2 regions of the Streptomyces sp. NPDC104106 genome follow, and region 1 is predicted to be linked to the other one. Evidence: riboswitches for the same ligand, from Rfam matches in the RefSeq annotation. Region 1 holds a riboswitch; the other holds the start of a gene.

Region 1 (15,401 bases):
CAATCCGCGGGAGACCTCCGGTTTCTCCGACAGCGGCCGGGTGCGCGACCGCGACATGCAGCGCGTGGTCAACGGGCTGTGGGCATCGGGGGCGGAGGCCGTCTCCATCAACGGGCAGCGGCTGACGGCCCTGTCCGCGATCAGGGCCGCGGGGGACGCGATACTGGTCGACAACAGGCCGCTCGTGCCGCCGTACACGGTGCTGGCGGTGGGGGACGGGGAGCGGCTGAGCACCGAGTTCCAGAACAGCGCCGACGGGCTCTACCTGCATGCCCTGGAGGAGAACTTCGGGATCCGCGCCACCATTTCCACCGAGGGCGACGTACGGTTGCCCGCCGCACCGAGTGTGATCGTCCGTACTGCACAGCCGAGCACCGAGAAGACTGAGAAGGGCACATCGTGATCGCCGTACTGGGCCTCGTCGTGGGAGTCGTGGCCGGCCTGTTGGTCCGTCCGGAGGTTCCGGCGGTCGTCGAGCCGTATCTGCCGATCGCCGTCGTCGCGGCGCTGGACGCCGTCTTCGGTGGTCTGCGGGCCATGCTCGACGGGATCTTCGACGACAAGGTCTTCGTGGTGTCGTTCCTGTCGAACGTGGTCGTCGCGGCCCTGATCGTGTTCCTCGGCGACAAGTTGGGCGTGGGCGCGCAGCTGTCCACGGGTGTCGTGGTGGTCCTGGGCATCCGGATCTTCTCCAACGCCGCGGCGATCCGGCGTCACGTGTTCCGGGCGTGAGACCCATGAGCGAGCCGAACGAGCAGCCGGAGAACAGGCTGCGCAAGGAACTGCCGGCCGAGGTGCCGCCGGCGGCACCCGAGTCGGGAGCGGCCTCCGGTGAGCCGCCGCAGGAGCCGCTGACCGGACGGCAGCGGCTGGTGAAAGGCCTGTGGCCGCCGCGCTTCACCCGGGCCCAACTCATCGTCGCCCTGCTGCTGTTCGGGCTCGGTTTCGGTTTGGCCGTGCAGGTGGCGTCGAACAGCGACACCGACAGCGCGCTGCGGGGCGCCCGGCAGGAAGATCTTGTGCGCATCCTCGATGAACTGGATTCGCGTACTCAGCGTCTTCAGGACGAGAAGCAGGGACTCGAAAAGCAGCGCCAGGAGCTGCAGAGCAGCTCCGACCAGGCGGCGGAGGCCCGCAAGCAGACGGCCGAGAAGGAGAGGCAACTCGGCATTCTGGCGGGCACCGTGGCGGCGCAGGGTCCCGGCATCACGATGACGGTCGAGGACACGAAAGGGACGGTCAAGGCGGACATGCTGCTCGACGCGGTCCAGGAGCTGCGTGCGGCCGGTGCGGAGGCGATCCAGCTCAACGGGGTGCGCGTGGTCGCGAACACGTACTTCGCGGACTCCGGCAACGGTGTGAGCGTCGACGGGAACAAGATCAACGCCCCCTATCGTTTCCAGGTCATCGGCAGGCCACAGGATCTGGAGCCGGCGCTGAACATCCCGGGAGGAGTGGTGCAGACCTTGGAGAAGGAGCAGGCCACGGTCTCGGTGGTGCGGTCGGACAAGATCGTCGTGGACGCCTTGCGGCAGGCGAAGCGGCCTGACTACGCTCGGTCGTCCTCGCAGTGAACCGGCGGTGCATGGGGGACGTCCGGCAGGGGCATGAGGTTGCGGGGGGTCGGCGCACCGAAGGCGTGGTGCGTGGTGGAAACTGTTTGGTGGATACGGACGTTGTGAGGATGTCCGGCTCGGCCGGTGTAGGCAATCTGGGTTCGTCCTGCCCCACGGGCGGGTCTGTTTCGGTCAAGGGGAATCGCCCGTGAAGTTGTTTGCGAAGTTGTTCGGCAAGAGTGCGCGAGAGGGCAGTGACAACGCGACCGCTCGTCATCGTGCCCAGCCCGACGCGGAGGGTCGGCGCCCGCTGTTCCGGGACCAGGTGGCTGGTCCGGGTGGTGACATTTCCGGAGGTCAGGGCGGGGCGTCGGTTGACCCTGCGCAGTCCGGCGGCATAGGTTTCGGGCAACCGTCAACCTCAGGTACGGGTGGAGGGTTCGCCTCCGGTCCGTACGCGTCCAATGCGCCGGCGGGGCAGCCGCGGCAGGAGGATCCGTCCATGTCGGTCCTGGTGTGTACGAGGTGCGGAAACCGCAACGCGCAGAGCGCCCGCTTCTGTTCCAACTGCGGTGCACCGCTGCGCCCCGGAGTGACGCCGGAGCGCGCCTCCGAGACGACGTCCACGATCTCGATCTCCGGTCTCGAGGCGTACGACTCCGAGATGACCGGCCAGACGCAGGTGCCGATGCTGTCGCCCGAGGCGCAGGCCGCGGTGGACGCGCTGCCGATGGGCTCGGCGCTGCTGGTGGTGCGCCGGGGGCCGAACTCGGGCAGCCGCTTCCTGCTGGACTCCGACCTGACCACGGCCGGCCGGCATCCGCAGAGCGACATCTTCCTCGACGACGTGACGGTCTCCCGGCGGCACGTGGAGTTCCGCCGCTCCCCGGACGGCTCGTTCACCGTCGCCGACGTGGGCAGCCTGAACGGCACGTACGTCAACCGAGAGCCGATCGACCAGGTCGCCCTGCACAACGGCGACGAGGTGCAGATCGGCAAGTACCGGCTGGTGTTCTACGCGAGCCGGCAGCAGGGCTTCTGACCGCCCCCGGACCGGTGTCCGGGGGGACCCCAGGGAAGGTCCATGCTTCATACACCGAGCGGTGGTGCCGGAAGCGGCACCGCCGCCAGGGACAGCGGGCTGATGAGCATCGGCACGGTGCTGAACGCGCTGCGCGAGGAGTTCCCCGACGTCACGATCTCCAAGATCCGTTTCCTGGAGTCGGAGGGGCTCATCGAGCCGCAGCGCACCCCTTCGGGATACCGCAAGTTCAGCGCCGGGGACGTGGAGCGCCTGGCGCACGTGCTGAGGATGCAGCGGGACCACTATCTGCCGCTCAAGGTGATCCGCGAGCATCTGGACGCCATGGAGCGAGGTGAGGCCGTCCAGCTGCCCCTCGTCGGGCGTCAGCGCACTGGTGAGGAGCGTCCGGAGCCGGCGCCGGTGCCCACGGTCGCCCGGGTGGGGCGGGCCGAGCTGCTGGCGGCGGCGGACATCGACGAGGGCGAGCTGAAGGAGTGGGAGTCGTACGGGCTCCTCGCTCCGCTGGCGGACGGGGCCTACGACGCGGAGTCGGTCACCGTGGCCGCTCTGGTGGCCGAACTGGGCCGGTTCGGGATCGAGCCGCGTCACCTTCGGGTGATGAAGGCGGCCGCCGACCGCGAGGCCGGGCTCGTCGACCAGGTGGTGGCCCCGCTCAAGCGCCACCGCAACCCCCAGACCAGGGCACTCGCCGAGGCCCGTACCAAGGAGCTGGCGGTGCTCACGGTGAAGCTGCACGCGGCCCTGGTGAAGAGCGCGCTCGGCGTACGGCTGCCCTGACAGCGGGCCGCCGGCCCGCCGGATCGGGCACCTGTTCCCGGCCCGACTACCCAAACGTCCCGGGCACGGCCTAGGGTTGCTGTGTGAACGAGCTCGATGTCGTAGGTGTCCGGGTCGAAATGCCCTCCAACCAACCGATCGTGCTCCTGCGCGAAGTGGGGGGCGACCGTTACCTCCCCATCTGGATCGGGCCGGGGGAGGCGACGGCGATCGCCTTCGCCCAGCAGGGCATGGCCCCCGCCCGACCGCTGACGCACGACCTGTTCAAGGACGTGCTGGAGGCCGTCGGCCAGGAGCTGACCGAAGTACGCATCACCGACCTGCGGGAGGGCGTCTTCTATGCGGAGCTGGTCTTCGCCAGCGGCGTCGAGGTCAGCGCCCGTCCCTCCGATGCCATAGCGCTGGCGCTGCGCACCGGGACGCCGATCTACGGCAGTGACACGGTGCTGGACGACGCCGGTATCGCCATCCCGGACGAGCAGGAGGACGAGGTGGAGAAGTTCCGCGAGTTCCTCGACCAGATCTCGCCCGAGGACTTCGGCACCAGCAACCAGTGAGCCGAGGGGCAGCTGACCGCGCGCAGCCGGTGGACACCGGCTGCCAGGGCTCCTGCGGGCGGCGTGTGCGGGCCTGTGCCACCGGCGATCGAGAGCGTCCTGCGGCTCCCCACGAGGGCATTCGGCTAGCCTTTCCCCGCGGTGGGACACGGGAAACCACTCCTAGGGTGATTATCACTCGGCGTGCCGAGTGTGGCGATCGTTGACGCACCCCTGGTGACTGCCTACCGTCGAGAAGGCAGGTCAAGGACGGAGGTCGGCGTGAGAACCAGCGGCGACGGTACGGCTGGGGGTGCCCCCGGACGCGGGTTCGGGGAGAGCGGTCCGTACCCTCCCCCGAGTTCACAGCTGCGCTCGAACGGGGGGTACCCCCAGGCGAGCGGCGCGGTCGACCACGCTCCGCGGCGGCCGACGGTGGTACCGGACGGCGGAGGGGCGGCGTCCATGACGTCCGAACAGATCGGCTATCGCGGGCCCACGGCGTGCGCGGCCGCGGGCATCACCTACCGGCAGCTCGACTACTGGGCGCGCACCGGTCTGGTCGAGCCGAGCGTGCGGCCCGCCTACGGGTCGGGCACCCAGCGGCTGTACAGCTTCCGGGACGTGGTCGTCCTGAAGATCGTGAAGCGGTTCCTGGACACCGGGGTGTCGCTGCAGAACATCCGCACGGCCGTCCAGCACCTGAGGGAACGCGGTTTCCGCGACCTGGAGCGGATGACCCTCATGAGCGACGGCGCCACGGTGTACGAGTGCACCTCCCCGGACGAGGTCCACGCCCTGCTCCAGGGCGGTCAGGGCATCTTCGGGATCGCCGTCGGCGTGGTGTGGCGGGATGTGGAAAGCGCGCTCTCCCAGCTGCACGGTGAGCGCATCGACACCGGCGAGACCCTCGTCGGGCACAACCCCGCGGACGAGCTGGCCCGCCGCCGCAACCGGGCGGTCTGACCGCCGTATCCCGCGCCCGGTGTCCCGCGCCACGGCATTGTCAGTGCCGTGGTGCAGCATCGGTGGTGTGAGACACGCGCCGACCATCCTGCATCTCGACATGGATGCCTTCTACGCCTCGGTGGAGCAGGCAGCCAAGCCGAGCCTGCGCGGGAAGGCGGTCGTGGTGGGCGGGCTCGGTCCGCGCGGTGTGGTGGCCACCGCGTCATACGAGGCACGGGTCTTCGGGGTGCACTCGGCGATGCCCATGGCCCAGGCCCGCCGGCTGGCGCCCAACGCCGCGTATCTGGTCCCGCGCTTCGGGGTGTACCGGTCGATCAGCGAGCAGGTGATGGCTCTGCTGCGGGAGCTGTCGCCGCTGGTGGAGCCGCTGAGCCTGGACGAGGCGTTCGTGGACCTGGACGCCGGTGGGACGGCCTGGGACGAGGAGTCGGCCCGGCTGGCCGGGGCCAGGCTGCGCTCGGACATCCGGGCGGTCACCGGGCTCACCGGGTCGGTGGGGCTCGCGGCGTCCAAGATGCTCGCGAAGATCGCCTCCGAGCAGGCCAAGCCCGACGGGCTGGTGCTCATCGAGCCGGGGACCGAGCGGGCGCTGCTGGGGCCGATGCCCGTGCGGACGCTGCCCGGCGTGGGCCCCGCGACCGGCGATCATCTGCGCAGAGCCGGGATCACCACGGTCGAGGAGCTGGCCGAGGCGGGCGAGGACGAGCTGATACGGCTGCTCGGCAAGGCGCACGGGCACGCGCTGTACGCCATGGCGCTGGCCCATGACGACCGTCCCGTGGTGGCCGAGCGCGAGGCGAAGTCGGTGTCGGTCGAGGACACCTACGACGTGGACATCCACGACCGGCCGCGGATCGGACTGGAGGTGCAGCGGCTCGCCGACCGGTGCGTGCGGCGCCTGCGCGATGCCCGGCTGTCCGGGCGGACCATCGTGCTCAAGGTGCGCAGGTACGACTTCTCGACGCTGACCCGCTCCGAGACGCTCAGGGGGCCCACGGACGACCCGGCGGTCGTCCGGGAGGCCGCGGCGCGGCTGCTGGACTCCGTGGACACCACGGGCGGGGTACGGCTGCTCGGTGTGGGCGTGTCCGGCCTCGCCGACTACACACAGGAGGACCTGTTCGCACAGGCCATGCCCGTCCCCGCGGCTTCGGCTGACGAGCCGCAGGGCGCGGTCGTCCCGGCTGTCGAGCGGCGCCCCGAGCCCCCTGAACGGCAGTGGCGGGCCGGGCAGGACGTGCGGCACGCCGAGTACGGGCCCGGGTGGGTGCAGGGCAGCGGCCTGGGGAGGGTGACGGTGCGGTTCGAGACGCCGCAGTCCCCTCCGGGCAGGGTGCGGACGTTCCTGGTGGGCGACCCCGCGCTGGAGCCGTCGGATCCGTTGCCGTTGGTGCCGGATCCCGCTCGCCCGCCCGCCGGACCCGGCCGGCCGGGCGGGGCACCGCACGGCCATCCCGCCGATGTGTGAGGGGGGACCCTGCTCAGCTCTCCTCCGTGCCCGCCAGCTTGCCGAAGTCGTGGTCCGGGAGGGACGGCGGCGGGGCGGTGTCGAGGCCGTAGTGGTGGTAGAGCTGGAGTTCCTGCTCGGGGGAGAGGTGGCGGCCCACGCCGAAGTCGGGGGCGTCCTTGATGAGGGCGCGGTCGAAGGGGACGTGGAGGGTGCCCTCGACGAGTTCGCTCGGCTCCAGCGGCACGAAGGCGTCGCGGGAGAACAGGCCGGTGCGTATGGCCGCCCACTCGGGTACGCCGGTCGCGTCGTCCAGGTACACCTCGTCGACGGTGCCGATCTTGGTGCCGTTGCGGTCGAACGCCTTGCGGCCGATCAGGTTGCGCGGATCGATGTCGGTCTGCACGGTCGCTCTCCCTCCACGTGGTCGCAACTCATTCGTAAGCACTACAAAAGAGCACATTCACGGAGGCGGCCACTCGAGGGCTCAGGCGTTGACCTCGCTGGTAACCTGATGTCGGCTGCTGAACCCGCGCGGGAGAGTCCTCCGACCACCTCGGAGGCGCCGAAGGAGCAAATCCTCCCCGGAATCTCTCAGGCTCACGTACCGCACGGGCGAGGTCACTCTGGAAAGCAGGGCGGGTGTCGACGGCTTCCGCTCTCACCGACGGTGAAAGCCGGGTCCCTCGGGCGCCCGGTGAAGCTCTCAGGTCGAGATGACAGAGGGGGAGGCCGTCGGGGTACCCGCGCCGTGGTGCCCCTCGAAGGTCGCGTCAGACCAGGAGGCCTCCGCAATGACCGCCCACCGCATCCCGCTCTCCGACCTCGAAGCGGGCGTTCCCTTCGAGCAGCGCCACATCGGGCCCGACCACGAGGCGCGGGCCAAGATGCTCGCGCAGGTCGGATACGGCTCCCTGGACGAGCTGACCGCCGCCGCGGTCCCCGACGTGATCAAGAACGCCGACTCCCTGGACCTGCCGGGCGCCCGCACCGAGGCGGAGGTGCTCGCGGAGCTGCGCGCCCTGGCCGACCGCAACCAGGTGCTCGGTTCCATGATCGGTCTGGGGTACTACGGGACGTTCACGCCCCCGGTCATCCTGCGCAACGTCATGGAGAACCCCGCCTGGTACACGGCGTACACGCCGTACCAGCCGGAGATCTCCCAGGGGCGCCTGGAGGCGCTGCTGAACTTCCAGACCATGGTCGCCGACCTGACCGGACTGCCCACCTCCGGTGCCTCCCTCCTCGACGAGGGCACCGCGGCCGCCGAGGCCATGGCGCTGTCGCGGCGCATGGGCAGGAACAAGAAGGGCCTGTTCCTGGTCGACGCGGACGCCCTGCCGCAGACCATCGCCGTCATCGAGACCCGCGCCGAGCCGACCGGTGTCGAGGTCGTCGTCGCCGACCTCAGCGCGGGCATCCCGGCCGACATCGCCGCCCGCGAGATCAACGGCGTGCTGATCCAGTACCCGGGCGCCTCCGGTGCCGTACGCGACATCAAGCCGGTCATCGACCAGGCACACGGACTCGGCGCCCTCGTCACCGTCGCCGCCGACCTGCTCGCGCTCACCCTGCTCACCTCGCCCGGCGAGCTGGGCGCGGACATCGCCGTCGGCACCACCCAGCGTTTCGGCGTGCCGATGGGCTTCGGCGGCCCGCACGCCGGCTACATGGCCGTGCACGAGAAGTTCGCGCGCAGCCTGCCCGGCCGGCTCGTGGGCGTCTCCGTCGACGCCGACGGCCACAAGGCCTACCGGCTCGCGCTGCAGACCCGTGAGCAGCACATCCGCCGTGAGAAGGCCACCAGCAACATCTGCACCGCGCAGGTGCTGCTCGCCGTGATGGCCGGCATGTACGCCGTCTACCACGGCCCGGAGGGACTCAGGACCATCGCGCGCCGGACGCACCGGTACGCCGCGGTCCTCGCCGAGGGGCTGAGGGCCGGCGGTGTCGAGGTCGTCCACGGCGCCTTCTTCGACACCGTCACCGCGCGCGTGCCCGGCAAGGCCGCCGAGGTCGTCGCGGCCGCCCGCGACAACGGCGTGAACCTGCGCCTGGTCGACGCCGACCACGTCTCCGCGGCCTGCGACGAGACGACCGACCGGGCGCGGCTCGGTGCCGTCCTCGCCGCCTTCGGCGTCGCCGGTGACATCGAGGCGCTGGACACGGCCGCCGCGGACGCCCTCCCCGAGGCGCTGCTGCGCACCGACGCCTACCTGACCCACGCGGTCTTCCACCAGCACCGCTCCGAGACCGCCATGCTGCGCTACCTGCGCCGGCTCTCCGACCGCGACTACGCGCTCGACCGCGGCATGATCCCGCTGGGCTCCTGCACCATGAAGCTCAACGCGACCACCGAGATGGAGCCGGTCACCTGGCCCGAGTTCGGCGGGCTGCACCCCTTCGCCCCGGCCGAGCAGGCGCAGGGCTACCTCACGCTCATCCGCGAGCTGGAGGAGCGGCTCGCCGAGGTCACGGGCTACGACAAGGTCTCCCTCCAGCCCAACGCCGGTTCGCAGGGAGAGCTGGCCGGTCTGCTCGCCGTACGCGGCTACCACCGTGCCAACGGCGACGACCAGCGCACCGTCTGCCTGATCCCGTCCTCCGCGCACGGCACCAACGCGGCCAGCGCCGTGATGGCCGGCATGAAGGTCGTCGTCGTCAAGACCGCCGAGGACGGTGAGATCGACGTCGCGGACCTGCGCGCCAAGATCGAGCAGTACCGCGACGAGCTGGCGGTGCTGATGATCACCTACCCGTCGACACACGGTGTCTTCGAGGAGCACGTCGCCGACATCTGCGCCCAGGTGCACGAGGCGGGCGGCCAGGTGTACGTGGACGGCGCCAACCTCAACGCCCTGGTCGGCCTCGCCAAGCCGGGCCACTTCGGCGGTGACGTCTCGCACCTGAACCTGCACAAGACCTTCTGCATCCCGCACGGCGGCGGCGGTCCCGGCGTCGGCCCGGTGGCCGTACGGTCGCACCTGGCGCCGTACCTGCCGAACCACCCGCTGCAGCCCGCGGCGGGGCCGGAGACCGGCGTGGGTCCCATCTCGGCGGCTCCCTGGGGTTCCGCGGGCATCCTGCCCATCTCCTGGGCGTACGTCCGGCTGATGGGCGGCGAGGGCCTCAAGCGGGCCACGCAGGTGGCCGTGCTGTCCGCGAACTACATCGCCAAGCGCCTGGAGCCGCACTACCCGGTGCTCTACACCGGTCCCGGCGGCCTCGTCGCGCACGAGTGCATCATCGACCTGCGCCCGCTGACCAAGGCCACCGGCGTGAGCGTGGACGACGTGGCCAAGCGGCTGATCGACTACGGTTTCCACGCGCCGACCATGTCCTTCCCGGTGGCCGGCACGCTGATGATCGAGCCGACCGAGTCCGAGGACCTCACCGAGCTGGACCGGTTCTGCGACGCGATGATCGCCATCCGCGCGGAGATCGACAAGGTCGGCGCCGGTGAGTGGCCGGCCGAGGACAACCCGCTCCGGGGCGCCCCGCACACCGCCGCCGCGCTCGGCGGTGAGTGGGCGCACGCCTACAGCCGCGAGGAGGCCGTCTTCCCGGCCGGTGTCTCGGCCGCGGACAAGTACTGGCCGCCGGTGCGCCGGATCGACCAGGCCTTCGGCGACCGCAACCTGGTGTGTTCCTGCCCGCCGCTGGACGCGTACGAGGACTGAGCCGCCACGAGAGCCGGGTCTCGTCCACGAGGACCGAAGGAGCGGTGATCTCAGGGCCCCGTCCGCATCCCCGGGCGGGGCCCTGCCATGTCTCCGGCGGATCGCCGGTTCGCTAGGCGGTCGCCAGTGACACCTCCGTCGCCTTGATGAGCGCGACCACGTCCGAGCCCACGAAGAGGCCGAGGTCCTCGACCGCGTCCTTGGTGATCGCCGCCGTCAGTTCGCCGCCGTCGACGGCGATCCTCACGGTGGCCATGACGGCACCGGGCGTGAGGCCGACGACGGCGCCGGGGAGCCGGTTGCGGATCGACAGGCCCTTGACGGAGCCGGTGGCCAGGGAGACCTCGGTCGACTTCACCAGGGCGCGCACGACGGAGCCGGGGGCGAGGCCGAGGTCCCGCGCGGCCTCCAGGGTGATGGCGGCCATGAGGTCCTGGCCGCTGTCCAACCGGAGCCGGACGGTGGCCATGGCCTCGCCGGTGCTCACCTCGGTGACGGTGCCGGGCAGCTGGTTGCGGATGCTCAGGGTCATGGGCACCCACCGTAGGGCGCCCACTCGGTCAGGCCGGGTACGCGTGGGTCTGTGCCGCTTTGACCGTCGCCCAGACGGCCGCGCCGGGGTGCAGATCGAGGTCGGCCGCGGCGACCGTGGTGAGGTCGGCCGCCAGCGGGAGGTCGCCGACGAGGTCGGCGCGGATCTGGTCGCCGTGCGTCTGCAGGCCCTCGACCTCGCAGCGCCACAGGTTCCGGGCGCTCGCGCCGGTCGGGCGGTCCCGGAACAGGGTGACCGCGGAGGGCGGGAACGCCACGAAGACCGGCCCGGACAGCTCCTCGGTGGTCGTGAGCGAGGGCCCGGCGTCGAGCCGTACGGTGTGCCCGTCGGCCCGGCCGCGGTAGAGGTTGAGGCCGACGAGCTGGGCGATGTAGTCCGTGCGCGGGTGGCGGGCGATGTCGGCGGGGGTGCCCTCCTGGACGACCCGGCCGTCCTCGATGACGACGAGCCGGTCCGCGAGCACCATGGCGTCCAGCGGGTCGTGGGTGACCAGGACGGCGACCGCCTCGAACTGAGCGAGATGGCGGCGGAGCTGGGCCCGGACCTCCAGGCGGGTGCGGGCGTCCAGGGCGGCCAGCGGCTCGTCCAGGAGCAGCAGCCGGGGACGGGTGGCGAGCGCGCGGGCGAGGGCCACCCGCTGGGCCTGGCCGCCGGACAGCCGGCGGGGTTTGGCGTGGGCGTGGCCGGCGAGTCCCATGCGCTCCAGCCAGGCCGCCGCCTGGGTACGGGCCTCGGCCTTGGAGACGCCGTGGCAGCGCGGGCCGAACGCGACGTTGTCGAGGGCGGACAGGTGGGGGAAGAGCAGGTAGTCCTGGAAGACGACACCGACGGGGCGGGATTCCGGGGGGGTGCGCTCCAGCGAGGTGCCGTCGAGCCGGAGGTGGCCACCGGTGAGGGGCAGGAGACCGGCGAGGGCGCGGAGGGCGGTGGTCTTGCCGGCGCCGTTGGGGCCGAGCAGGGCGATGACGTCCCCGGGGGCGGCGGTGAGGGTGACGTCCAGGCGGAACGCGGTGCGGTCGACGAGGAGGTGGGCGTCGAGGCCGTCCTGAGAGTGCGGGTGGGCGGTGGGGCGCCGGCCTTCGCCCGGCTGGCGGCACCCGGCCGCACCACCCGTGCGGGTTTCGTCGCCGGGCGTGGGTGGCCCCTGCGGGGATGCGGCACCGTCGGCGGCCGCGGGTTCCCCCGGCGGGTGCGAAGGGCGGGAGCCGTCCGTGGGCGCCGGCGTGGGGGTGTGCGGGGCGCGGCCGGGGGTGGTGGCGTCCGGGGTGGTGGGACGGGGGTTTGTCATGAGGGTGTCATCCAGCGGTCGCGCAGGCCGGCCAGCACCGCGATCGACACCGCGAGCAGGACCAGGCTCAGGGAGATGGCCGCGTCGGGGTCGTTCTGGAGCGCGAGGTAGACCGCGAGGGGCATGGTCTGGGTGCGGCCGGGGAAGTTGCCCGCGAAGGTGATCGTCGCGCCGAACTCGCCGAGCGCGCGGGCCCAGGCGAGGACCGCGCCGGCGGCGATGCCGGGGGCGATCAGCGGCAAAGTGACCCGGCGGAACGCGGTGAAGCGCGACGCGCCGAGCGTGGTGGCCGCCTCCTCGAAGCGCGGGTCGGCCGCGCGCAGGGTGCCCTCGACGCTGATGACCAGGAACGGCATCGCGACGAACGCCTCCGCGAGCACGACGCCGGTGGTGGTGAACGGCAGCGTGATGCCGAACCAGGCGTCCAGCCACTGGCCGATGACGCCGTTGCGGCCGAGGGCCAGCAGCAGGGCGACACCGCCCACCACCGGTGGAAGGACGAGCGGGAGCGTCACCAGGGCGCGGACGAACCCCCGGCCCGGGAACTCCGTACGGGCCAGCAGCCAGGCCAGCGGCACGCCCAGGACGAGGCTCACGGCCGTCGCGGCGGTGGCGCTGACCAGGGACAGCTGGAGCGCCTGCCAGACGCCCGTGCTGGACAGCTGGCCCGGCAGCGTGCGCCAGGGCGCGCGGACGAGCAGCGCGAGCAGCGGCAGCAGCAGGAACGCCAGCGCCACCACACCCGGCAGCAGCAGCGGCAACGGCACCCCGCGCCGGCCCCCCGTGCCGGCGCGGCGACGCCGCGGCCGGCCCGTGCGGGGGCCGGTCGCGACGCCGGGCTGGAGAGGCGAGGTCATGGCTTGAGGAACCCGGCCTCGCCCAGCACCTTCTGGCCTTCGGTGGAGCGCACGAGGGCGATGAACGCCTTGGCCGCCTCGGCGTTCGGCGCGTTCTTCAGCAGGGCGATCGGGTAGTCGTTGATCGCCTCGGACGACTCGGGGAACTCCACGCCCTGCACCTCGCCACCGGCGGCGTGCACATCGGTCTGGTAGACGACCGCCGCGTCCGCCTCCTTCAGCTCCACCTTGTTGAGGGCGCTCTTGACGTCCTGTTCGTAGGAGACCGGCGTGAGCTTCAGATGGCCGGCGTCCAGGGCCTTCTGCGCGGCGGCGCCGCACGGCACCGTCCTGTCGCACAGCACGACCTTCAGGCCGGACCGGGTGAGGTCCTTCAGCGAGGCCACCTTGTGCGGGTTGCCCGGCAGGGTGGCGATCTCCAGCTGGTTGCGGACGAAGGTGGCGGGAGTGCCGGCCGCGTCCTTCCCGTCCGTCACGATCTTCATGGTCTTGGGGCTGGCTGCGGCGAAGACGTCCGCCGGGGCGCCGCTGGTGATGCTCGCGGCGAGGCTGTCGCTGCCGCCGAAGTTGAAGCTGACCTTGGTGCCCGGATGCTGCTGCTCGAACTCCTTGCCCAGGGCCGTGAAGCTCTCCTTGAGGGAAGCGGCGGCGAACACGGTCACGTCACCGGACAGCTTCGTCGAGGACGACGACCCGGATCCGGCCGAGGTGTCCTTGGACGTGGCCGAGCCGGAGGAGCCGGACGACGAGGAGCAGGCGCTGAGGGCCAGCAGGGCGGCGGCTCCCGCACCGGCCACCTGCAGCATCGGCCGGGTCCGGCGCACGGAACGGGTCATCACGGATGTACTCCTCGCGTTCTGCGGAACAAGTGTCGCGCCCTGCCACGGCCGGGGAACCGGCCGTGCGGCGATGATACTGCCGCATCTGCCAGGCGTAAGTCTGCTGTCTCATCGCATGAGCTGCGCAGTTCTGACGCGTGGCTCGCATGTGCGTTTGTACGGCGTGTCCCGGCGGGTACCGTCCAGCGGGGAGGTGGTCGCAGATGACGCTCGCGCAACTCGCCCTGACCGGCGACCTGGCCCGGCCCGCCCGGCTGACCGTCCCGGAGCTGCAGCGCTGGCCGCAGCACCGGGTGGCCGTCAGCTTCGAGTGCGCGACCAGCGGCATCCAGCGCCACCGCTTCACCGGACCGCGCCTGTACGACGTCCTCGCCGACGCCGGCCCCGGCTTCGACCCCGCCCGCCGCAAGGACCGGCTCCGCTTCCTCATCGCGGTCAGCGGTACCGACGGCCACCACGCGGTGCTGTCCTGGGCCGAGATCGACCCCGACTTCGCCGACGCGCCCGTCCTGCTGGGCGTGAGCATCGACGGCACCCCGCTCGACACGGCCGGGCCCCAGCTGGTGCTGCCGCAGGACCGGTGCGGCGCCCGGCACATCAGCGGGATCACCGCGATCCGGGTGGACGGCGGCTACCGCTGTGACCGCGCGGCTGCCGCCGCACCCGGTCACGCAGCAGCGGCACCTCGGTGAACCGCACGCCCGGCCGGGTCGACCGGGTTGTCCCCGGCACTGCGCCGGGTTCAGCACCGTGCCCGCGTCGGCCGGCGCCGGCCGCGGAACCAGCGCGCGTCGAAGGCGACCGGGCGCGGGGTGCCGCCGAAGTGCCCGTCAGCGCGGGAGGCCGCGTGCAGTTCCTTCGGCAGCAGACGCCCGCCCGGGTGAGGTGCGGCCCTCCCGCCACGAGCCGGTAGCCGGTGAGCCCGGCACGCAGGGTGCCCCGGCCCGCGACGACGGTGCCCGTCGAGGCGGAGGCGCCGCGTTCGCCCGCCGCGATCTGCTGGTGCACGATGGTGGTGCCGTTGCCGACCGGGCCCAGCCACCGGCCAGTTCGAAGGCGACGTCGGGCAGCAGGGCGGCCCTCGCGCCGGCGGTGTGGCCGTCGGGCGGACCGGCCGCGATCACCGCCGACCGGCCGGCCTCGGGGACGCCTGCGACCGGCTCCCCCTGGGCGCGGCGCACGACCGACACGCACGGGGCGAGGCCGCAGCTCGCGATGCGCCCGTCCTCCTCGTGACCGCCCGGGGTGCCGCGGCGTCCTTCACCCGCATCTCTCGGGCAGGTCCAAGAGCGCGCACAGGGCGCGGCCGGTGCCTCGGCGAAACCCGCCCGCCGCCGTGTCCTTGCCGTGGACGACCGGGGCGCCCGCTGCCTGGCGTCCTTGAGGTCGAGGACGGCGGGCGGCCGTACTCACCTCGGTCCGCCGGCAGCCCTTCTCGGCCGCCGCCTCACCCGCACGTCAACTCCTGCGGCGGCCGGATCAGACCCGGTCGACGTGCACGTTGGTGGACTTCACGCGCGCGGTGGCCTCCATGCCGACCTCCAGGCCCAGTTCCTCGACGGCTTCCCGGGTGAGCAGGGACACCAGGCGGTGCGGGCCCGCCTGGATCTCCACCTGGGCGGCGACGTCGCCGAGCTTGATCGCCGTGACGATGCCGGGGAAGGCGTTGCGGACCGAGGTGGAGGAGGCGTCCTCCTCGCCGCCGGCCGTCCTGGCCAGCTCGACCGAGAACGCGGCGAGGTCACGGCCGTCGATGAGCCGCCGTCCGGCCTCGTCGCGATGGGTGGCCATCCGACCCGCGTCGGCCCAGCGGCGGGCGGTGTCCGGGCTCACGCCGAGCAGCCGCGCCGCCTG
Region 2 (15,401 bases), on a different contig from region 1:
GCGGAGACGGCCGCGCGGCGGCGGACCTTCAGACCGCCGGGCAGGATGCCCTCCCGGCTCATACCGCGCTGGACGCACTCGCGCATCACGCGCCAGATCTCCAGCAGGCCCGCCCGGATCTCCTCCTCCGTGCGCCAGGCCCGCTCGTTCTCCAGCATCAGCGAGGAGATCGACAGGCCCGTCTCGTTCGTCAGGCGCAGCAGCTCGTCGCCGGTGCGGAAGGGGTGCTTCAGGACCGTGTCGTCGAGCACGATGCGGTCCGCGCCCACCGCGTCCTCGTCCACGACGAAGCCGCCGCCGACCGAGTAGTACGTCTTCGTCAGCAGCTCGGCGCCCTCGGCGTCGTACGCCCGGATCGTCATGCCGTTGGCGTGGTAGGGCAGGGCCTTGCGGCGGTGCAGGACGAGGTCGTCGTCGAAGGAGAACGGGATCTCGTGCTCGCCCAGCAGCTTCAGCCGTCCCGCCGCCTTGATCGCGGCCACCCGGTCGTCGGCCGTCTCGACGTCCACCGTGCGCGGCGAGGCGCCCTCCAGGCCGAGCAGCACCGCCTTCGGGGTGCCGTGGCCGTGGCCGGTCGCGCCGAGGGAGCCGTACAGCTCGCAGCGCAGGGACGCCACCGGGCCGAGCAGGCCCTCGTTGCGCAGCCGGCGGGCGAACATGCGCGCCGCCCGCATCGGACCGACCGTGTGGGAGCTGGACGGGCCGATGCCGATCGAGAACAGGTCGAAGACCGAGATGGCCACGGTCACTCCTCAAGACAGCAGGAAAGGGGGTGGTGGGGCACCCTTTCCCAGGGTGCCCCACCGGGGGACTTACTTGTTCAGACCCGGGTACAGCGGGTGCTTGTCGGCGAGCGCCTCCACGCGCGCCTTGAGGGCCTGCGCGTCGTACGACGGCTTCAGTGCCTCGGCGATCACGTCCGCGACCTCGGCGAAGTCCTCGGCCGTGAAGCCGCGGGTGGCGAGGGCGGGGGTGCCGATGCGCAGGCCCGAGGTGACCATCGGAGGACGCGGGTCGTTCGGGACGGCGTTGCGGTTGACCGTGATGCCGACCTCGTGGAGCCGGTCCTCGGCCTGCCGGCCGTCCAGTTCCGAGGCGCGCAGATCGACCAGGACCAGGTGCACGTCCGTACCGCCGGACAGCACGTCCACCCCGGCCTGACGCACGTCCGCCGCCGTCAGGCGCTCGGCGAGGATGCGGGCACCCTCCACCGTACGGCGCTGGCGCTCCTTGAACTCCTCGCCCGCGGCCACCTTGAAGGAGACCGCCTTCGCCGCGATCACGTGCTCCAGGGGGCCGCCCTGGAAGCCCGGGAAGACGGAGGAGTTCAGCTTCTTCGCGAAGTCCTTCCTGGCGAGGATGATGCCGCCGCGCGGGCCGCCGAGGGTCTTGTGGGTCGTGGAGGTGACCACGTCCGCGTACTCGACCGGGTTCGGGTGCAGCCCGGCCGCGACCAGGCCGGCGAAGTGGGCCATGTCGACCCACAGGTACGCCTCGACCTCGTCGGCGATCCGGCGGAACTCGGCGAAGTCCAGCTGCCGCGGGTACGCCGACCAGCCGGCGATGATCACCTTCGGGCGGTGCTCCCTGGCGAGCTTCTCCAGCTCCGCCATGTCGACCAGACCGGTCTCCGGGTCGACGTGGTAGGCGACCACGTCGAACTGCTTGCCGGAGAAGTTCAGGCGCATGCCGTGGGTCAGGTGGCCGCCGTGCGCCAGGTCCAGACCGAGGATGGTGTCACCGGGCTGGGCGAGCGCGAACAGGGCCGCCTGGTTGGCGGAGGCGCCGGAGTGCGGCTGGACGTTGGCGTACTCGGCGCCGAACAGCTCCTTGACCCGGTCGATGGCGATCTGCTCGGCGACGTCGACGTGCTCGCAGCCGCCGTAGTAGCGCCGGCCGGGGTAGCCCTCGGCGTACTTGTTGGTCAGCACCGAGCCCTGCGCCTCCATCACCGCGAGCGGCGCGAAGTTCTCGGAGGCGATCATCTCCAGCGTGGACTGCTGGCGGCTCAGCTCGGCGTCGACCGCGGCGGCGATCTCCGGGTCCAGCTCGTGCAGGGACGTGTTCAGGACGGTCATGCGGATTACGACTCCTCGCCGCTGGTCTCGGCGGTGTACTCGTCGGCGGTGAGCAGGTCGGCCGGCTCCTCCGCGACGCGGACCTTGAACAGCCAGCCGCCCTCGAAGGGGGCGGAGTTCACCAGCGACGGGTCGTCGACGACGTCCTGGTTGGCCTCGGTGACCTCACCGCTGACCGGCGAGTACAGGTCGGAGACCGACTTGGTCGACTCCAGTTCGCCGCAGGTCTCGCCCGCGGTCACCGTGGAGCCGACCTCGGGGAGCTGGACGAAGACGACATCGCCGAGCGCGTTGGCCGCGTGTTCCGTGATGCCGACCGTCGAGACGCCGTCCGCGTCGGCGGCCGACAGCCACTCGTGCTCCTTGCTGTAGCGCAGCTGCTGGGGGTTGCTCATGGCCTGAATTCTCCTGTACGCGCGGGAGTGCTGATGAAGGGGGGAGGGCTGGATTCGCTGCTGAGCAGCGGAAATGTGCGCAGCGTCACGTCGCGTGGACGCCTCGCGCCCAGTCTTTTACCTCTGGCGCTTGTAGAACGGCAGCGCCACGACCCGGTACGGCTCGTGGCTGCCGCGGATGTCCACGCCGACGCCCTCGGTACCGGGTGCCGCGTGCGCCGCGTCGACGTAGGCCATGGCGATCGGCTTGCCCAGGGTGGGGGAGGGGGCGCCGGAGGTGACCTCGCCGATCACCGCGCCGCCGGCCACGACGGCGTACCCGGCGCGCGGGACGCGGCGGCCCTCGGCGACCAGCCCGACGAGGACCCGCGGCGGGTTCTGCTCCGCGCGCGCGGCGGCCTGGGCGAGCGCCTCGCGCCCGACGAAGTCGCCCTCCTTGTCGAACTTGACCACGCGGCCGAGTCCGGCGTCGAACGGGGTCAGCGAGGTGGTCAGCTCGTGCCCGTACAGCGGCATGCCCGCCTCCAGGCGCAGGGTGTCCCGGCAGGACAGCCCGCACGGCACCAGGCCGACGCCCTCGCCGGCCTCGGTCAGCGCCTGCCACAGCTCCACCGCGTGCTCCGGCTTCACGAACAGCTCGAAGCCGTCCTCGCCGGTGTAGCCGGTGCGGGCGATCAGGGCCGGGACGCCGGCGACGGTGCCGGGCAGGCCGGCGTAGTACTTCAGGCCGTCGAGGTCGGCGTCGGTGAGGGACTTCAGGATGCCGGGGGACTGAGGGCCCTGGACGGCGATCAACGCGTAGGCGTCCCGGTCGTCGCGGACCTCGGCGTCGAAGCCGGCCGCGCGCTCGGTGAGGGCGTCCAGCACCACCTGGGCGTTGGAGGCGTTGGCGACCACCATGTACTCGGTCTCGGCGAGCCGGTAGACGATCAGGTCGTCCAGGATGCCGCCGTCGGCCCGGCAGATCATCGTGTAGCGGGCGCGGCCGACGCCGACGGAGGCGATGTCGCCGACCAGGGCGTGGTTCAGGAAGGCGGCCGCCTCGGCGCCGGTCACGGTGATCTCGCCCATGTGGGAGAGGTCGAACAGACCGGCGTTCGTGCGCACCGCGACATGCTCGTCGCGCTCGGAGCCGTAGCGCAGGGGCATGTCCCAGCCGGCGAAGTCGGTCATCGTCGCACCGAGCGAGCGATGCAGCGCGTCCAGCGCGGTACGGCGCAGCTCGGTGGGTTCGGTACTGCTCATCGGTCGGTCGTCTCCCAGGGCAACAGGGATGGGGCGAGGAACGTTCCTCCCCATCTGTCATCGGAACCTGAGAGGTTCGCCGGGACCGCCACGAGGACGATCACGGCTTGCACCTTGGGTGGAGCCGCTGTCCGGGAGCGGCCCGCTTTTCAGATGTGCCTCGCCCGCGCGGTAACGGTGCCTGAGAGATTCAAGGGAGGGACTTGCTCCTTCGGCGTCCCAGCGAAGGCTGCTGGGAACTCTCCCGCGCGGATTCAAGCGGCCGGTATGCAGTTGGCGGCCACATCATTGCACGGCGAGCGGGCTTTTGTAACCGACCTGTGGCAGGGAGCGGACCCCGCCGCCGACACCGTCCATTACCTTCTCTTTACTCGTAACGGGAATGACTGTTACCGAGTCGACAGGGGAGGGCGATCACGGTGAACAGGACCCCGGTGTACGCCACCGCCACCACCGGCATCGCGGTGCCGAGGCAGCGTCCCGCGCCGGCCCCGGTCGTCCGCGACCTGCGCGACCGGGCGGGCCGCGGCCCGCACGCCCTGCTCTTCGGCCCCGGCGGCCTGGTGGTGGTCACGGGCCTGCCCGGCAGCGGCAAAGTCCACCTTGACGGACCGCGCGGTCCCCGGCCGCCGCGTCGACTCCCAGGACACCCGCGACCGCTGGGAGGCGCGCATGCCCGCTTCCTGCCCTACGCGCTCTACCGCCCCCCTGGTCCGCCTCGCCCTCCCCCACGCTCGGCTGCGCTCGCGCGGGGGAACCCCCATCGCCGGGCTGCGCCGCGCCCTGCGCACCGGAGAGGGGGTCGTCGTGCACGCCTGCGGCACCCGGAGCTGGGCGCGCGGCCTGCTCGCCCGCGAGGCCCGCCGCCGTGGCGGCACCCTGCACCTGCTGCTGCTCGACGTCACCTACGCCGCCGCCCGCGCGGGCCAGCGCGAGCGCGGCCGGGGTGTCTCCCGCTACGCCTTCGCCCGGCACCGCCGTACGACCGCCCGCCTGCTCGCCGTGGTGGAGCGGGGCGAGCTGCCCGCCGGCGTCGGCAACCCTGCTGGACCGGCCCGCGGCGGACGCCCTGCGCCGGATCGTGTTCACAGGGTGAGGGGTTGTCGCAGGCACCCGCTAGCCTTCATGGTCACAGCAGTGGTTCCCAGCAGGCGGTAGGCAGATGGACTTCCCGGCGGACATTCCCGCGGACTTCCCGGCACAGACGCACCCCCACCCGCACGGCGGCTGGCCCGGCAACGAGCTGGAGGAGGTGCTCGCGGCCTCCCTCGGCGTACCCGCCGCGGCCGGCCGGATCATCGAGGTCCTGGGCCGCAGCTTCCTGTGGATCCCGCTGCCCCAAGGCGGCGGCCCCGGCAGCGGCCCGCTCGACCTGCCCACGCTGGAGATCGACGGCCAGGCCTACGTCCCCGTCTTCAGCTCCGAGGAGCAGCTGCGCATGGCGGCCGGCCCCCACATGGCGTACACCATCGCCCCCGCCGTCGAGTTCGCGCGCGGCCTGCCCCCGCAGGTCGGCCTCGCGGTGAACGCGGACGCGCTGGTCGGCATCCCGCTCCCGCCCGCCGCCGTGGCCGAGCTGTGCCGCGCCGGCCGCACCCCCCTCGACGGCCCGAACACCGGCGGCCGGGTCCGCCTCTTCGAGCCCGACTGGCAGGACGACCCGGTCGACTTCCTCTCCGCCGCGTCCGCCGAGTTCGCCGGGACCGGCGTGGTCCTCACCGCCCGCCGCTGCCTGGCCGCCGTCGAGACGGACGACCCGGTCATGTTCGTCGGCGTCGAACTCTCCCAGTGGGAGGGCGACCTGCGCACCCGCCCCATGGACGCCCTCGGCCGCGCCCTGGGCCGCGTCCCGGTCGCCTGGCCGGTCAGCCTGGTCCTCCTGGACGTCACGGACGACCCGGTGGCCCAGTGGATGAAGACGAGCGTGCGGCCCTTCTATCAATACGGCCTCTAGGAGCCGGCCCGACGGCAGCGGCCCCGAGGGGCGCGGGGCCCTGTCCGATGCGCGGCTGCTCCGCAGGGGCGCGAACAACCCACCACTGAGCCGCGCACGCGCCCAGGGCGGCGCCCCGCCGGGCGCATAAGCTGTCCCCACACACGGGGCACGCAAAAGAGAAGGGCACGACAGGTGAGCGCGAGCCACAGCGGCAGCGTCGAGCACACGCTGAGCCAGGTCACGCCCGGACGCTACGACGCCTACGAGGCCCTGCTGCGCGCCCTCGCCACCCCCGCCTCCGGCCAGATCTGGATGCTCCTGTGGCGCGGCCAGGCCGGCACCCCGGACGCGCAGTACGGGACCATGGAGGTCGACGGCCTCCCGTACGCGCCCTGCGTCACCTCCGCGCAGGAGCTGTCGGCCAGCGGCTGGAACCGCTCGTACGAGGTCGTCGACGGCCTCGACGTGGCCCGCACCCTCTACCCCGACCACTACGGCCTCTGGCTCAACCCGCACGCCCCGGGCGGCGGCGTCGGCATCCCCTGGCTCGATCTGCGGCGCATCGCCACCGGCCTGGACCGCCAGCCCGCCGGCCCCCTCCGGCTCACCGAACCGGGCATCGAGATCCCGCAGTTCTACGCCCTGCTCGCGCAGAACGCCCACCACACCCCCGCCCTGCGCTCCCTGCGCCGCGCCTGGGTGCAGCCCGCGCTCGGCGCGCCGTACCTCGCCATCGGCCTCGACCTCTACGACACCTCCCCGGCCGCCGTCGACTCGGTGCGCGCCATGATGCAGCAGTCCGTCGCCGCCGTCCCCGAGGGCCTGCCGGTCTCCACCGTCGCGATGAGCGACGACCACGACCCGGTCGTGATGTGGATGCGGGGCAACGCCCGCCCGTTCTACGACCGCGACGCCCACGCGGCCCTCCCCCCGACGAACCCGCAGCCCCAGCCGCAGCTCCAGGCGCCCCCGCGGCCGCAGGCGCCGGCCGCCGGCTACGGCTATCCGCCGGTGCCCGGCGGCTACTGACCCGCCCGGCCCCGGCTCCGCCGACCTCGGCTTTCGGCCACCAACTCGGCCGATTCGTCCCCGCTTACCGTCCGCTCGCCGCAATTCACTGTCCGCATACCAGGAAACGCCTGCTTGCATCACGGTTGCGCATCCATTCGCCGTCAAGGCTGGCGGCTTGTCGCGCGGGCATTGAAGACTCCCCCTTCAAGGGGTTCGCCCCTGTGTACGACGGACTGATTGATGCCGCTACCAGCGGCAAGTGCGGGCCGGCTACCGCCGGTTGAGAGGGGTCCCAGCCTAATGACGGCACCATTGCACGAGCCGGCCGCGGAAGCGGCCCCGGGTGCGGCCGAGGAAGCGGCGGTCGCCGCCGCCGACGCGAAGGCCGTTCAGGGCCGTTCCCTGGGACGGATCGCCTGGGAGCGCCTGAAGCGGGACAAACTCGCCCTGACGGGCGGCGTCGTCGTGCTGCTCCTCATCCTGGTCGCGCTGCTCGCGCCGGTGATCACGAGCCTCGTCGGGCAGGACCCGGACGTCTACCACGAGAACCTCATCGACCCGCTGTTCAGCACGCCCAAGGGATCGCTGGGCGGCATCAGCGGCGACCACCTGCTCGGTGTCGAACCGGTCAACGGCCGCGACATCTTCGCGCGCATCATCTACGGTTCACAGGTCTCCCTGCTGGTCGGTTTCCTGTCCGCCCTGGTCGCCGTCGTCCTCGGCACGATCCTCGGCATCCTGGCCGGCTTCTTCGGCGGCTGGGTCGACTCGCTCATCAGCCGTGTGATGGACGGTCTGCTGGCCTTCCCGCAGCTGCTCTTCATCATCGCCCTGGTCTCCGTCATGCCGAACAGCATGCTGGGGCTGACCGGCACGGGCGTGCGCCTGTTCGTGATGATCCTGGTCATCGGCTTCTTCGGCTGGCCCTACATCGGCCGCGTGGTGCGCGGCCAGACGCTCTCGCTGCGTGAGCGCGAGTACGTCGAGGCCGCCCGCTCGCTGGGCGCGGGCCGCTTCTACATCCTCTTCAAGGAACTGCTGCCCAACCTGGTCGCACCGATCATCGTGTACACGACGATGATGATCCCCACCAACATCCTCACCGAGGCGGCGCTCAGCTTCCTGGGTGTGGGCGTCAAGCCGCCGACCCCCTCGTGGGGCCAGATGCTGTCGAGCGCGATCGACTACTACGACTCGGACCCCATGTACATGGTGATCCCGGGCGTGGCGATCTTCATCACCGTGCTGGCGTTCAACCTCTTCGGCGACGGCGTGCGCGACGCGCTGGACCCGAAGGCCTCCCGCTGAACCGCCGCACCCCTAGCGTCCCGTGTGCTCAGCCACGGGGTCTCTCATCAATTCCGGAGGATCCGAGATCGTGACTACCCAACGCACCTCAGGGCGGCGCAAGCAGGCCCTTGCCGCTGCCGCAGTGGTCGCCGGGCTGCTGACCACGGCGGCGTGCGGCGGTGGCAACGGCGGCAGCGACTCGAAGAACGGCGCTGCCGGCTTCGACGCCGCCAACAACAAGGTCGCCCAGGCGTCGCTGGCCAAGAAGGGCGGCGAGCTGAAGTTCGCGTCCGCCCAGGACGCCGACTCGTGGGACACCACGCGTGGCTACTACGGCTTCATGTGGAACTTCTCCCGCTACTACGCCCGCCAGCTGGTCACCTACGCCACGGCGCCGGGCAAGGACGGGTCGAAGGTCGTCCCCGACCTGGCCACCGACACGGGTAAGGTCTCGGCCGACGGCAAGACCTACACGTTCACCCTGCGGGACGGGATCACCTGGGAGGACGGCAAGGCCATCACCTCCCAGGACATCAAGTACGGCATCGAGCGCGTGTGGGCGCAGGACGTGCTCTCCGGCGGTCCCACGTACCTGAAGGACGTCCTGGACCCGGACGGCAAGTACAAGGGCCCGTACAAGGACACCAGCAAGGACCACCTGGGCCTGTCGGCGATCGAGACGCCGGACGCGAAGACGATCGTCTTCCACCTGCCCAAGCCCAACGCGGACTTCCCGGACATGCTGGCGCTGCCCTCGGCGTCCCCGGTCCGGCAGGACATGGACACCAAGTCCAAGTACGCGCTGCACCCGTTCTCCTCGGGCCCGTACAAGTTCCAGTCGTACGACCCCGGCAAGTCGCTGGTCCTGGTGCGCAACGACAAGTGGAACGCCTCCTCGGACCCGGTCCGCAAGGCGTACCCGGACAAGGTCAGCATCAAGTTCTTCAGCAACGCCAACGACCTCGACCAGCGTCTGATCAACGGCGACTACCAGCTGGACATGACCCAGACCGGTCTGTCCCCGCAGGGCCGCCAGACCGCGCTGAAGCAGGACAAGGGCAACCTGGACAACCCGGTCTCCGGCTACGTCCGCTACGGGGTCTTCCCGCAGAGCGTCAAGCCGTTCGACAACGTCCACTGCCGCAAGGCCGTGATCTACGGCGCCGACCACGTGTCCATCCAGACCGCGCGCGGCGGCCCGATCGCCGGTGGTGACATCGGCACCAACATGCTCCCGCCGTCGGTCGCCGGCGCCGAGGGCCAGAAGTACGACCCGTACAACATCGCAGGCTCCGGCAAGAACGGCGACGTCGCCAAGGCCAAGGACGAGCTGAAGCAGTGCGGCCAGCCGAACGGCTTCAGCACCACCATCGCGGTCCGCAACAACAAGCCCGCCGAGGTCGCCACCGCCGAGTCGCTCCAGGCGGCGCTGAAGAAGATCGGCGTCAACGCCCAGATCGACCAGTACGACGGCTCGCAGACCACCGGCATCATCGGCAGCCCCTCGAACGTCCAGAAGAAGGGCTACGGCATCATCATCATGGGCTGGGGCCCGGACTTCCCGACCGTCCAGGGCTACGGCCGCCCGCTGTGGGACAGCCGCTACATCCAGCAGAGCGGTAACAACAACTACGCCCTGATCAACGACAAGTCGATCGACGGCCTCTTCGACCAGTACACCGCCACGCTGGACGACGCCAAGAAGGCGGAGATCTCGACCCAGATCAACCACAAGGTGATGGACGGCGCGTACTACCTGCCCTTCACCTTCGAGCGGTTCCTCAACTGGCGCGGTTCGAACCTGGCGAACGTCTACACGTCCGACGCGTACAACGGCATGTACGACTTCGTCAACCTGGGTCTGAAGAACCCGAAGTAATCCCGGCACACCCGCTGAACTGCACGAAAGGCAGGTGAAGGCCGGCGCGGTGTGACCGCGGGCCGCTGGACACAATCCGGCGGCCCGCGATCCGCGGCGGGCCGTACGCTGTGCTCGCTTACCTCATCAGGCGGCTGTTCGCTGCCGCAGTGATGCTGGTGGTCACCATCGTGGTGGTCTTCTGCATCTTCTTCCTGGTCCCGAAGTGGGCGGGCGTCGATCCCGCCCTGAGCTTCGTGGGCAAGCAGGCCGACCCGGCCGCCGTCGAGGCGGTGCGTATGAAGCTGGGTCTGAGCGACCCGCTCTACGCGCAGGTCTGGCACTTCTTCAAGGGCATCTTCGTGGGCCGCACCTACGCGGCCGGCGGCGATGTCACCCACTGCGCGGCGCCGTGCTTCGGCTACTCGTTCCGCAGTGAGCAGGCTGTCTGGCCCGTCCTGACCAGCCGTTTCCCGGTGACCCTGGAACTCGCGCTCGGTGCCGCCGTGTTGTGGCTCGTCTTCGGTGTGGCGGCGGGTGTCCTCTCCGCGCTCAAGCGGGGCAGCCTGTGGGACCGCGGCGCCATGGTGGTCGCCCTCTCCGGCGTCTCCCTGCCCATCTACTTCACCGGTCTGCTCGCCTCGGCGATCTTCGTCTTCGGACTGAAGTGGTTCAACGGCCAGTACGTGTCCATCACGGACAACTTCGGCAGTTGGCTGGGCGGCATGATCCTGCCCTGGATCACGCTCGCCTTCCTGTACGCCGCGATGTACGCGAGGATCACCCGTGCCACCATGCTGGAGATCCTGGGCGAGGACTACATCCGCACCGCGCGCGCCAAGGGCCTGAAGGAGCCGGTCGTCATCGGCAAGCACGCCATGCGCTCCACGATGACGCCGATCCTCACCATGCTCGGCATGGACCTCGGCGCCCTGATCGGTGGCGCGATCCTCACCGAGACCACGTTCAGCCTTCCCGGCCTGGGCCAGGCGGTGCTCAACGCGATCCGTAACCAGGACCTGCCGATCATCCTCGGTGTCGTCCTGATCACGTCGCTGGCCGTGCTCATCGCCAACCTGCTCGTGGACCTCCTGTACGCCGTGATCGACCCCCGGGTGAGGCTCTCATGACCGAACTCAGCAAGAGCGGGGCGGCCGTCGGCGAGCCCACCGAGTCCTCGCCCGCGCCGTCCGCCTTCCTCGAAGTGCGTGACCTGAAGGTGCACTTCCCGACCGACGACGGCCTGGTGAAGTCCGTCGACGGGCTCAGCTTCCAGCTGGAGAAGGGCAAGACCCTCGGCATCGTGGGCGAGTCGGGCTCCGGCAAGTCCGTGACCTCGCTCGGCATCATGGGCCTGCACACCGCGGGCCAGTACGGCAAGCGCAAGGCACAGATATCCGGCGAGATCTGGCTGGACGGCACCGAGCTGCTGTCCGCCGACCCGGACGACGTGCGCCGGCTGCGCGGCCGCCAGATGGCGATGATCTTCCAGGACCCGCTGTCCGCGCTGCACCCGTACTACACGATCGGGCAGCAGATCGTGGAGGCGTACCGGATCCACCACGACGTCGACAAGAAGACCGCGAAGAAGCGCGCGGTCGAGATGCTCGACCGCGTCGGCATCCCGCAGCCGGACAAGCGGGTGGACAACTACCCGCACGAGTTCTCGGGCGGTATGCGCCAGCGCGCCATGATCGCCATGTCGCTGGTGAACAACCCCGAACTGCTGATCGCCGACGAGCCGACCACCGCGCTCGACGTGACGGTCCAGGCGCAGATCCTGGACCTGATCCGCGACCTGCAGAAGGAGGTCGGCTCCGCGGTCATCATCATCACCCACGACCTGGGCGTCGTCGCCGAACTGGCCGACGACATCCTGGTGATGTACGGCGGCCGCTGCGTCGAGCGGGGACCGGCCGACAAGGTGTTCTACGAGCCCCGCCACCCCTACACCTGGGGCCTGCTCGGCTCGATGCCCCGGCTCGACCGCGAGCAGCAGGACCGGCTCATCCCGGTCAAGGGCTCGCCGCCGTCCCTGATCAACATCCCGTCCGGCTGCGCCTTCAACCCGCGCTGCCCGTACGCCGACCTGCCGAAGGACAACGTCACCCGCACGGTCCGCCCCGAACTCGCCGAGGTCGGCAGCCGGCACTGGGCCGCCTGCCACCTGAGCAAGGAGCAGCGGGAGCGGATCTGGACCGAAGAGATTGCGCCGAAACTGTGAGTGACGAGAAGGCCGAGAAGGCAGGGGCTACTCCCCGGCAGAGCGAAGAGAACGGCCGCGTCGCCGACGGCGAGGTGCTGCTGAGGGTCACCGGCCTGCAGAAGCACTTCCCGATCAAGAAGGGCCTGCTCCAGCGGCAGGTCGGGGCGGTGCACGCCGTCGACGGGATCGACTTCGAGGTCCGCTCCGGGGAGACCCTCGGCGTGGTGGGCGAGTCGGGCTGCGGCAAGTCCACCATGGGCCGGCTGATCACCCGGCTGCTCGAACCGACCGGCGGAACCATCGAGTTCGAGGGCAAGGACATCACGCACCTCGGGGTGACGGGCATGCGCCCGATGCGCCGAGACGTGCAGATGATCTTCCAGGACCCGTACTCCTCGCTGAACCCGCGCCACACCATCGGCACCATCGTCGGAGCCCCCTTCCGGCTCCAGGGTGTCGAGCCGGAGGGCGGGATCAAGAAGGAGGTTCAGCGGCTGCTGTCGGTGGTCGGCCTCAACCCCGAGCACTACAACCGCTATCCGCACGAGTTCTCCGGCGGTCAGCGCCAGCGCATCGGCATCGCCCGTGCGCTGGCCCTCAAGCCGAAGCTGGTGGTCGCCGACGAGCCGGTCTCCGCGCTCGACGTGTCGATCCAGGCGCAGGTCGTGAACCTCATGGACGACCTCCAGGAGGAACTCGGCCTGACGTACGTGATCATCGCGCACGACCTGTCGGTGGTGCGGCACGTGTCGGACCGGATCGCGGTGATGTACCTGGGCAAGGTCGTCGAGCTGGCCGACCGGGACCTGCTGTACAGGACGCCGATGCACCCGTACACCAAGGCGCTCATGTCCGCGGTGCCGATCCCGGACCCGAAGCGGAAGAACGCCAAGAGCGAGCGCATCCTGCTCAAGGGCGACGTGCCCTCGCCGATCTCGCCGCCCTCGGGCTGCCGCTTCCACACCCGGTGCTGGAAGGCGACGCAGATCTGCAAGACCACCGAGCCGCCGCTGCTGGAGCTGCGGCCCGGCCAGCGCGTCGCGTGCCACCACCCGGAGAACTTCGAGGACCAGGCGCCGCAGGACACCGTCCTGCTGTCGGCCGCGAAGGAGGCCGCCGAGCTGGTCGCCGACGAGGTGCTGGCCGCGTCGGCCCAGACCTCCGAGGCCCTGGCCACGGCGGTCGCCGAGGGCGAGCTGGGCTCCGACCAGCGGCCCGACGAGGCGGAGGCGGCGGCCGAGGGCCCATCCTCCCGGGAACCGGCCGACGAAGCCGACGCGGAGTCCGCCGGGGAGCCGACCGGGGAAGCCGTGGAGGAGCCGGCCGCGGGATCTGCCGAGGAGTCCGCCGCGGAAGCCGACGCGGAGTCTGCCGGGGAGGCCGTGGAGGAGCCGGCCGCGGGATCTGCCGAGGAGTCCGCCGCGGAAGCCGACGCGGAGTCTGCTGAGGAGCCGACCGGGGAAGGCGGGGAGCCGGCCGCGGCGTCCGCCGAGGCGTCGACCGGCGCGGGGAGCGAGGCTCCTGCCGAGGAGAAGACCCGGAAGTCGACCGGCAAGTAAGAGTCGCTTACCAGGCTCACAGGGGTGCCCCCCTGTGAGCCTGGCTTCGTAAGGTCCATGCGCCCCGGCAGGCGAGAATGTCGGGGTGCATTTCCAGCCACTCTTCAGCCCCTCTGTCCAGCACACGCTCGATGTCATCGGCATCTTCGTGTTCGCGATCTCCGGCGCGCTGCTGGCCGTCCGGAAGAACTTCGACGTGTTCGGCATCGCCGTCCTCGCCGAGGTGACCGCGCTGGGCGGGGGGCTGTTCCGCGATCTGGTCATCGGGGCGGTACCCCCGGCCGCCTTCACCGACCTCGGGTACTTCGTCACCCCGCTGCTCGCCGCGCTCGTCGTCTTCTTCCTGCACCCGCACGTGGAGCGGATCCAGGCGGCGGTGCTCGTCTTCGACGCGGCCGGCCTCGGCCTGTTCTGCGTCAGCGGTACGACGAAGGCGTACAGCTACGGCCTCGGCCTGACCGCGTCGGCGACGCTGGGCCTCGCGACCGCCGTCGGCGGCGGCGTGCTCCGGGACGTGCTGGCCAACGAGGTGCCGTCACTGCTGCGCTGGGACCGCGATCTGTACGCGGTCCCAGCGATGGTCGGCGCCACGATGGTGGTGCTGTGCATCCGTTACGACGTGCTGACCCCGTTCACCAGCGGGCTCGCGGTCGTCACGGCTTTCGTGCTCCGCCTGCTCGCGATGCGGTTCCACTGGCGAGCTCCGCGCGCCTGGAACCGCCGGTCGACGGTGTCAGAGGATTGAGCGGAGTCGCCGTGCGGGTGTGGCCCGGGGTGCCGCCGTGCCCTGTCATCACCCGGGTCAGCCACTCGAACACGGTGGGCACCTGCGGCCGCCACAGCGCCATCGAGTGCGGTCCGGAACTGCGGGGCAGGAACACCACCCGCACCTCCGTCGGCGGCTTCGCGATCTGTTCCAGCGCCACACCGGCCTCGTAGCCGTCGCCGCTCTCGCCGGAGATGTAGAGCGCGATCCGCGGCGGGGTGCGGTAGCCCTTCAGGATGTAGTAGGGATTGTTGGCCCGCCGCAGCTCCAGGCTGCCCGCGGCCAGTGAGTTGCGCTCGCCGATCGGGTCGTTGTAGCCGGAGAGGCTGATGGCGGCCCGGTAGCGGTCGGGGTGCGCGACGGCGAGCTTGGCCGCGCAGTGGGCGCCCGCGGAGTAGCCGGCCGCGGCCCAGCCGTCCGGCGCGGACTCGGCGCGGAAGTTGTCCGTGATCATCTTCGGTACGTCGATGCTCAGCCAGGTGTCCGCGTTCACGGTGCCCGGGATGTTGGCGCACCCGGTGTCGATCTTGGCGATCAGGTTCGTGCGCGGGGAGACCAGGATGAACGGGGCGACCTGGCCGCTCTTCATCAGCGGCTCCAGCTGCTCGTGCACCTTCATGGAGCCGAACCACGCCTTCGCCGAGCCGGGGTAGCCCGACAGCAGCTCGACGACCGGGAACTTCTTGTTCTTGTACGCCGGGTCGTTGTACTGCGGCGGCAGCCACACGTACACCTCGGCGTTCACGCCTGACACCCGGCCCTTGAGCTGGGTGACCTCCACCCCGCCGGCCGCGCGCATGCCGGGACCGTCGGCCGCGGTGAACTTCTGCTGCACCTTGGGCAGCCGCTTGTACGCTATTCCGCCCGTGCCGTCGGCGCCGAGGTTGGCGGCCTGCTGGACGTGGTTGCCCGTGCCGAGCAGGTCGGCCCAGTTGTCGTACAGGTTGTTGGCGTTGTTGACCAGTACGAAGACGAGGGTGATGGCCGTGGCCTGGGCGAAGAACAGCATCAGTACGCGCGAGGTGACACGCAGGGCCTTGGGCCCGCGCACCCGCGA

What was found. Region 1 has a riboswitch for glycine ahead of gcvP (aminomethyl-transferring glycine dehydrogenase). Riboswitches for the same ligand answer to the same signal wherever they lie in the genome.
Region 2: another riboswitch for glycine. It lies ahead of gcvT (glycine cleavage system aminomethyltransferase GcvT); the one in region 1 lies ahead of gcvP (aminomethyl-transferring glycine dehydrogenase).

The regions. Positions count from the first base shown of each region.
Region 1 covers NZ_JBVJMF010000015.1:205,991-221,391, reverse strand. Annotated here, with positions in the region: gene ACZ60X_RS30990 (DUF881 domain-containing protein) at 1-403, shown strand, start outside; gene ACZ60X_RS30985 (small basic family protein) at 400-732, shown strand; gene ACZ60X_RS30980 (DUF881 domain-containing protein) at 738-1,574, shown strand; gene ACZ60X_RS30975 (FHA domain-containing protein) at 1,765-2,598, shown strand; gene ftsR (transcriptional regulator FtsR) at 2,641-3,378, shown strand; gene ACZ60X_RS30965 (bifunctional nuclease family protein) at 3,462-3,935, shown strand; gene ACZ60X_RS30960 (MerR family transcriptional regulator) at 4,197-4,880, shown strand; partial or broken gene ACZ60X_RS30955 (DNA polymerase IV) at 4,948-6,443, shown strand; gene ACZ60X_RS30950 (PRC-barrel domain-containing protein) at 6,365-6,736, opposite strand; glycine riboswitch at 6,856-6,950, shown strand; glycine riboswitch at 6,951-7,063, shown strand; gene gcvP (aminomethyl-transferring glycine dehydrogenase) at 7,125-10,010, shown strand; gene ACZ60X_RS30940 (TOBE domain-containing protein) at 10,123-10,542, opposite strand; gene ACZ60X_RS30935 (ABC transporter ATP-binding protein) at 10,571-11,851, opposite strand; gene modB (molybdate ABC transporter permease subunit) at 11,848-12,708, opposite strand; gene modA (molybdate ABC transporter substrate-binding protein) at 12,705-13,544, opposite strand; gene ACZ60X_RS30920 (molybdopterin-dependent oxidoreductase) at 13,751-14,239, shown strand; gene ACZ60X_RS30915 (TOBE domain-containing protein) at 15,027-15,401, opposite strand, start outside.
Region 2 covers NZ_JBVJMF010000008.1:316,879-332,279, reverse strand. Annotated here, with positions in the region: gene ACZ60X_RS21510 (L-serine ammonia-lyase) at 1-743, opposite strand, end outside; gene glyA (serine hydroxymethyltransferase) at 813-2,078, opposite strand; gene gcvH (glycine cleavage system protein GcvH) at 2,084-2,473, opposite strand; gene gcvT (glycine cleavage system aminomethyltransferase GcvT) at 2,591-3,718, opposite strand; glycine riboswitch at 3,763-3,877, opposite strand; glycine riboswitch at 3,878-3,975, opposite strand; partial or broken gene ACZ60X_RS21490 (AAA family ATPase) at 4,138-4,814, shown strand; gene ACZ60X_RS21485 (enhanced serine sensitivity protein SseB) at 4,881-5,672, shown strand; gene ACZ60X_RS21480 (enhanced serine sensitivity protein SseB C-terminal domain-containing protein) at 5,847-6,683, shown strand; gene ACZ60X_RS21475 (ABC transporter permease) at 6,966-7,973, shown strand; gene ACZ60X_RS21470 (ABC transporter substrate-binding protein) at 8,044-9,834, shown strand; gene ACZ60X_RS21465 (ABC transporter permease) at 9,945-10,943, shown strand; gene ACZ60X_RS21460 (ABC transporter ATP-binding protein) at 10,940-12,037, shown strand; gene ACZ60X_RS21455 (ABC transporter ATP-binding protein) at 12,034-13,578, shown strand; gene ACZ60X_RS21450 (trimeric intracellular cation channel family protein) at 13,664-14,323, shown strand; gene ACZ60X_RS21445 (alpha/beta hydrolase) at 14,232-15,401, opposite strand, start outside.